2 linked regions of the Frondihabitans sp. PAMC 28766 genome follow. The protein of the gene in region 1 interacts with the protein of each later gene in a pairwise test. Links are inferred from orthologs where the notes say so. Each region holds a gene or a part of one and is shown on either strand. Other genes may lie near its edges.

Region 1 (3,251 bases):
GAGCTCCGCGGCTGGCTGCCCGGAACCTCCGACAATGTGACGAACCACACCAGCGCCACCATCGGCCTGTGGGTCACTTCCTGGATCGTTCTCCTCGCTGTCGGTCTGATCACCTGGGCCCTCATCATCTGGGCCGTCGTCGTCTACCGCCGCCGGAAGAACCAGACCGGCCTCCCCGTGCAGCTGCGCTACAACATGCCGATCGAGATCTTCTACACGATCGTTCCGCTGTTCCTCGTCCTCGGCTTCTTCTTCTTCACCGCCCGCGACCAGGCCAACATCGAGAAGCCGACGGCTCACCCCTACGCGAAGATCACGGTCTACGGCAAGCGCTGGGCGTGGGACTTCCAGTACAACGACACCGCCGACATCAAGAACAGCGTCTACACCCAGGGCATCCAGGCTCAAGAGCTCGGCAACGGCAACGTCGACGAGTCGAAGCTGCCGGTGCTCTACCTGCCCAAGGGCAAGAGCGTCGAGATCGAGCTCAAGTCGCGCGACGTCATCCACGACTTCTGGGTCATCGACTTCCTCTACAAGAAGGACATGATTCCCGGCAAGACCAACTACGAGTACTTCACTCCGATGAAGGAGGGCACGTACGCCGGCAAGTGCGCCGAGCTGTGCGGCGAGTACCACTCGCTCATGCTCTTCAACGTGAAGGTCGTCTCGCCGTCCGCGTACCAGGACTACCTCGCGACGCTCCGCCAAGACGGAAACGTCGGCGACATCGGCAACTCGTACGACCAAGGCACGAACAACCCCACCAACACCGCTCCCGTCGCCGCCGGCGCCACGAGCACCTCGAGTAAGTAAGGCAGCGTTCGATGAGCTCAGCCACCGCAACCCGCCCCGCCACAGGGGGGCAATCTTCCGGTCAGAACTTCACCACGACACGTGTCGGGCGCAAGGGCAACGTCGTCGTCAGGTGGGTCACGTCGACCGACCACAAGGTGCTCGGCTACCTCTACCTGATCACGTCGTTCATGTACTTCCTCGTGGGCGGTGTGATGGCCCTGGTCATCCGCGCTCAGCTCTTCGAGCCGGGCCTGTCGGTCGTGGCCACGAAAGAGCAGTACAACCAGCTGTTCACGATGCACGGCACGATCATGCTGCTGCTGTTCGCGACACCGTTGTTCTCGGGGTTCGCGAACGCGGTGATGCCGCTGCAGATCGGCGCGCCCGACGTCGCGTTCCCGCGACTGAACGCCTTCGCCTTCTGGCTCTACTTCTTCGGCGCGCTCGTCGTCATGGCCGGCTTCCTCACCCCGCAGGGTGCGGCCTCGTTCGGATGGTTCGCGTACGCGCCTCTGTCAGACACGACGTTCACTCCAGGGTTAGGCGGAAACCTCTGGGTCTTCGGGCTGGCGCTGACAGGCTTCTCGACGATCCTCGGTGCAGTCAACTTCATCACCACGATCATCACCATGCGTGCGCCCGGCATGACGATGTTCCGGATGCCGATCTTCACTTGGAACACGCTCGTCACCTCGATCCTCGTGATCATGGCCTTCCCGGTGCTCGCTGCGGCACTGTTCGGTTTAGGGTTCGACCGAGTATTCGATGCCAACGTCTTCAATCCGGCGAACGGTGGGGCGATCCTCTGGCAGCATCTGTTCTGGTTCTTCGGGCACCCCGAGGTGTACATCATCGCGCTGCCGTTCTTCGGCATCGTCTCCGAGGTGTTCCCGGTCTTCAGCCGTAAGCCGATCTTCGGCTACAAGACGCTGATCTATGCGACCATCGCCATTGCCGCCCTCTCGGTCACCGTGTGGGCTCACCACATGTACGTGACTGGATCAGTGCTGCTGCCGTTCTTCTCTCTGATGACGATGCTCATCGCCGTGCCGACGGGTGTGAAGATCTTCAACTGGGTCGGCACCATGTGGCGGGGCTCGATCACCTTCGAGACGCCCATGCTGTGGGCGATCGGCTTCCTCATCACGTTCACCTTCGGTGGCCTGACCGGCGTGATCCTGGCTTCGCCGCCGCTCGATTTCCACGTCTCCGACTCGTACTTCGTCGTGGCGCACTTCCACTACGTGGTCTTCGGCACCGTCGTCTTCGCGATGTTCTCCGGGTTCTACTTCTGGTGGCCGAAGTGGACGGGCAAGATGCTCAACGAGCGTCTGGGCAAGGTGCACTTCTGGTTGCTGTTCATCGGCTTCCACACGACCTTCCTGATCCAGCACTGGCTGGGTGTGCTCGGTATGCCGCGTCGGTACGCGACCTACCAGCCGAGCGACGGGTTCACGTGGATGAACCAGCTGTCGACCACCGGGGCCATGCTGCTCGGTGTCTCGATGCTGCCCTTCGTCTACAACGTCTACATCACGGCTCGGCTCGCGCCGAAGGTCGCGGTGAACGACCCCTGGGGTTACGGCCGCTCGCTCGAGTGGGCGACATCCTGCCCGCCGCCGCGCCACAACTTCACGTCGATCCCACGTATCCGTTCGGAGTCACCGGCGTTCGACCTCAACCACCCCGAGGCGGGCCTGCCCGTCGGCATCGGGCCGTTGAAAGACGCGCCGGACGCCCCAACCTACGACGCATCGTCAGAGAGTGTGAAATAGCCAGCCATGAGAGCTCAATCCAATATTTTCTGGGTCCTCGCCGGCTTCTTCATCGTTTCCGACGCGGCCTACACGATCTGGAGCCTGATCTCCGCCGAGTTCCACAAGGTCGAGTGGACGGGCACGGTCGGCATCGGCCTGGCCGCTGTCATGGCGATCTTCCTCGGGTTCTACATGAACCGGTCGCACTTCGCCCAGAGCGGTGAGTTGCCCGAAGACCGCCTCGACGCCAACATCGACGACGGCGACCCTGAGATCGGCTTCTTCAACCCGTGGAGCTGGTGGCCCATCGCCCTGGCCGCTGGCGCGACGCTGTGCTTCCTCGGTCTGGCCATCGGCACCTGGATCTGCTTCTTCGGCGGGGCGATCGTCGCGGTCACCCTCGTCGGATGGGTCTTCGAGAACTACCGGGGCATTCACCAACACTGACTGCTGTTGTCGTTCTGCCGAGCGGGGCGTCACCTACGGGTGCCGCCCCGCTTTGTTCTGCCAGCCACGCGGTCGAGTAGCGTTCGGAGTATGACTGCACTGACCGATAAGTTCACTCTTTCCAACGGTGTCGAGATCCCGAAGATCGGGTTCGGCACCTGGCAGATCCCCGACGGGGCGCCCGCCTACGAGTCTGTGGCCGAGGCCCTGAAAATCGGCTACCGGCACATCGACACGGCCCGCGCCTAT
Region 2 (3,213 bases), 590 kb from region 1 along the record:
GATGGCGACGGCGGTGTCGCCGACGTTGAGCTTGGACGAGTTCGCGAACGTCATCGGCTTGAGGCCCGAGGCGTCGATCTTGATCACGGCGAGGTCGACGACCGGGTCGGTGCCGATGATCTTCGCCGGGTAGATGCGCCCGCCGGACGTCGTGACGCTGACTTTCGCCGAGCCGCTGGCGCCGTCGAGGGTGACCACGTGGGTGTTCGTGACGATGTAGCCGTCGGTGGTCAGCACCACGCCCGAACCGGTGCCTGCCGAAGTGCCGGCCGAAGCGTTGATGGTCACGACCGACGGCGTCGCCTTGGCAGCGACCGCGGTGATGATCGTGGCGTCTTTGTAGTGGCCGATCTCGAGCGAGTTCGAGGCGCCGGTCGCCGTGTTCGACTGCCGCGAGGAGACGATCGCGTAGCCGCCGGTGGCGACCAGGGCACCGATCACCGCGGCGACGACGGCGACGCCGACGAACGCGCCGAGACCCACGCGGCGACGACGCGGCGCAGGAGTCGACCAGCCGGCGCCCTCGGGGTAGCCGTGCGCGTCGGCCTCGACCTGCTGCGCCGCGTCGGGCAGCTCGCCGCGGGCCGCGGCGGCCGACAGGTCGCCGTACGCGGCAGAGTTCTGGCCGGCGTAGGCCGCGTGGTCGAGCGATGCGGGCGCGCGGTGGCCGGCACCAGGATCGGGCAGCGGATCGCCTTGCGAGGCCGCTTCAGATCGCTCGTCGGCGAGACTCTGCGGCGGGGTGCCGGGCAGAGGCGGCACGCCGACTGGCGCCTGCCACTCCTCGGGCCGGGCGTCGCCAGCGGGCTGCTGCGCGTCGCTCGCGGGCTGCTGCGCGTCGCTCGCGGGCTGCTGCGCCTCGCTGCCAGGCTGTACGGGGCCCCCCTCGTGGTTCGAACCGGCGCCGGGAGGAGTGTCGCGTCCAGGGGTGTCAGTCATGGCCGTCATCCTAGGCGTCGGCCATCGGGAGAGGCCGAGAACGCGCAGTACGGTAGGTCGCGTGACTGCACTCGCCCCCTGGGAACGCGCCGCCCGCGGCGCCATGCTGCTCGGCTCCGACGGCCACCTCGCCCCGACGATCTTCGCCGAGATGTCGGCTCTCGCCCAGCGCAGCGGCTCGATCAACCTCGGGCAGGGCTTCCCCGACGAGGACGGACCTCGCGAGGTGCTCGACGCGGCGGTGAAGGCCATCCGCGACGGGGTCAACCAGTATCCGCCCGGGCGAGGCATGCCGATCCTGCTCGAGGCCGTGGCTCGCCACCAGAAGCGCTTCTACGGCATCGACCTCGACCCGGCGACCGAGGTGCTCGTCACCGCGGGCGCCACCGAGGCCCTCGCTGCGACGCTGCTGGCCCTCGTCGAGCCCGGCGACGAGGTGGTCACCCTCGAGCCGTTCTACGACTCGTACGGCGCCGTCATCGGCCTCGCCGACGGCGTCCACCGCACCGTTCCGCTGCGCGGCCCCGACTTCACCGTCGACCCCGACGAGCTGCGCCGAGCCGTCACCGACCGCACCCGCGTGATCCTGCTCAACGACCCGCACAACCCGACAGGCACCGTGCTCGACGCGGCGACGCGCGAGCTCGTCGTCGAGCTCGCCCACCGCCACGACGCGATCATCGTGTCGGACGAGGTCTACGAGCACCTGCTCTTCGATGGTCTGACGCACAGCCCGATCAGCACGCTGCCCGGCGCCCGCGAGCGCAGTGTCACGATCTCGTCGGGAGGTAAGACCTTCTCGACCACAGGATGGAAGATCGGCTGGCTCTCCGCCCCCGCGGCACTCGTGGACCAGATCCTGGCCGTGAAGCAGTTCCTCACCTACGTCAACGGAGCGCCGTTCCAGCCCGCGATCGCCGCCGGGCTCGACCTGCCCGACGGCTATTTCGCCGAGGCCGCCGCCGCCCTCGAGCACAAGCGCGACGTGCTGAGCGCAGGGCTCGTCGCCGCGGGGTTCTCCGTCTCGCGGCCGCACGGCTCGTACTTCGTGGTCGCCGACGCCGCCGGCCTCGGCTACTCCGACGCGGTCGACCTCTGCCGTCGCCTGCCCGAGCTCGCCGGCGTCGTCGGCGTGCCGATCAGCGCGTTCTGCCACGCCGACCTCGCCGCCGAGTACTCGTCGCTCGTCCGCTTCGCCTTCTGCAAGCGCATCGACGTGCTCGAGCGGGCGTCCACCCAGCTCACCGGTCTCCGCTCCCGCTAGAGGGCGTGCGTGCCGAAGCGGCGCAGGGCGAGCGCAGGATTCTGACGGCGAACGGCGTCGAGCCGGTCGCGTCGCACCTCGGCCACCGCGATGCCCTGCTCGTCACCGATCGCGGCGATCGTCACCCCCGACGGGTCGACGATGAGGCTGGTGCCGACGCCGACAGGCGGGTGTGGTCGGCGGCGGCCACGTAGATGGTGTTCTCGATGGCGCGGGCGGTGAGGAGGGTGCGCCAGTGGTGCTCTTTGAGCGGGCCGCGCACCCACTCGGCCGGCAGGAGGACGATCTCGGCGCCGGAGTCGACGAGGATCCTGGTGACCTCGGGGAAGCGCACGTCATAACAGGTCTGCATCCCGACCGTGAAGCCGTCGACGTCGAAGAGCTCGGGTTCGCCGATCGGCCCTTTCACGACCCAGTCCGACTCCGTCTGCCCGAACGCGTCGTACAGGTGCAGCTTGCGGTAGGTCGCGACGACGTCTCCGCTCGGCGCCACGGCGACCAGTGTGTTCGAGAAGCGATCGGTGCCCGTACTCTCGACCAGCCCCGCGACCACGAAGATGCCCAGCCGGGCGGCGAGCGAAGCGATGCCGCGAACGAATGCCCCGTCGAGCGGTTGTGCGGCGGCGACGAACGCCGCCCCCATCTCCGCTTCGAAGAACGACGAGTACTCCGGGAACACGACGACTCGCGCCCCGCGACCCACCGCGCTCTCCGCCATCTCCCCCATCGTGCCGAGGTTCGCCGCAGAGTCGGCCCCCGGCGCGAACTGCGCCACCGCGATGCTCAGGCCTTCGCTCATCCCCTCACCCTATCGACGCCCCGACGAGCGGAGCGGCGCCTCAACGCGCACCACGCGACAACCCGAATGACGAGCTGCCGCAGATCGTCAGGGCAGCCAGCCGGGTAGCGCGTTCTGGTGGGCCGGCGTGACGCGTGCCGAAGTCGGAAACGCGCCGAACGCTCAAGCCGTTGTCATCGCGGGCACAACCAGTCGATGGTGACGACAGCAC

What was found.
Region 2: the proteins of ctaD (region 1) and AX769_RS09310 interact in binary tests that used the Escherichia coli proteins (3 or more experiments, as listed by UniProt). The link is inferred for Frondihabitans sp. PAMC 28766 from one-to-one orthologs.

Annotation. Positions count from the first base shown.
Region 1 is NZ_CP014513.1:2,504,239-2,507,489, forward strand. Bases 266-3,200 are described here. They hold ctaD (cytochrome c oxidase subunit I), read left to right. Parts: upstream 266-827; coding sequence 828-2,573; downstream 2,574-3,200. Other genes in these bases: coxB (cytochrome c oxidase subunit II), read left to right, coding at 266-816; AX769_RS12055 (cytochrome c oxidase subunit 4), read left to right, coding at 2,580-3,002; AX769_RS12060 (aldo/keto reductase), read left to right, coding at 3,093-3,200. Also shown: more of coxB, read left to right, coding at 1-265; more of AX769_RS12060, read left to right, coding at 3,201-3,251. UniProt on the Escherichia coli protein: Cytochrome bo(3) ubiquinol oxidase is the terminal enzyme in the aerobic respiratory chain of E.coli that predominates when cells are grown at high aeration.
Region 2 is NZ_CP014513.1:1,913,835-1,917,047, reverse strand. The notes cover bases 226-3,122. They hold AX769_RS09310 (aminotransferase class I/II-fold pyridoxal phosphate-dependent enzyme), read left to right. Parts: upstream 226-1,042; coding sequence 1,043-2,203; downstream 2,204-3,122. Other genes in these bases: AX769_RS09305 (carbon-nitrogen hydrolase family protein), read right to left, coding at 2,325-3,002; AX769_RS25970 (hypothetical protein), read right to left, coding at 2,200-2,328; AX769_RS09315 (S1C family serine protease), read right to left, coding at 226-939. Outside these bases: more of AX769_RS09315, read right to left, coding at 1-225. UniProt on the Escherichia coli protein: Shows aminotransferase activity with methionine and histidine as substrates, and to a lesser extent also with phenylalanine.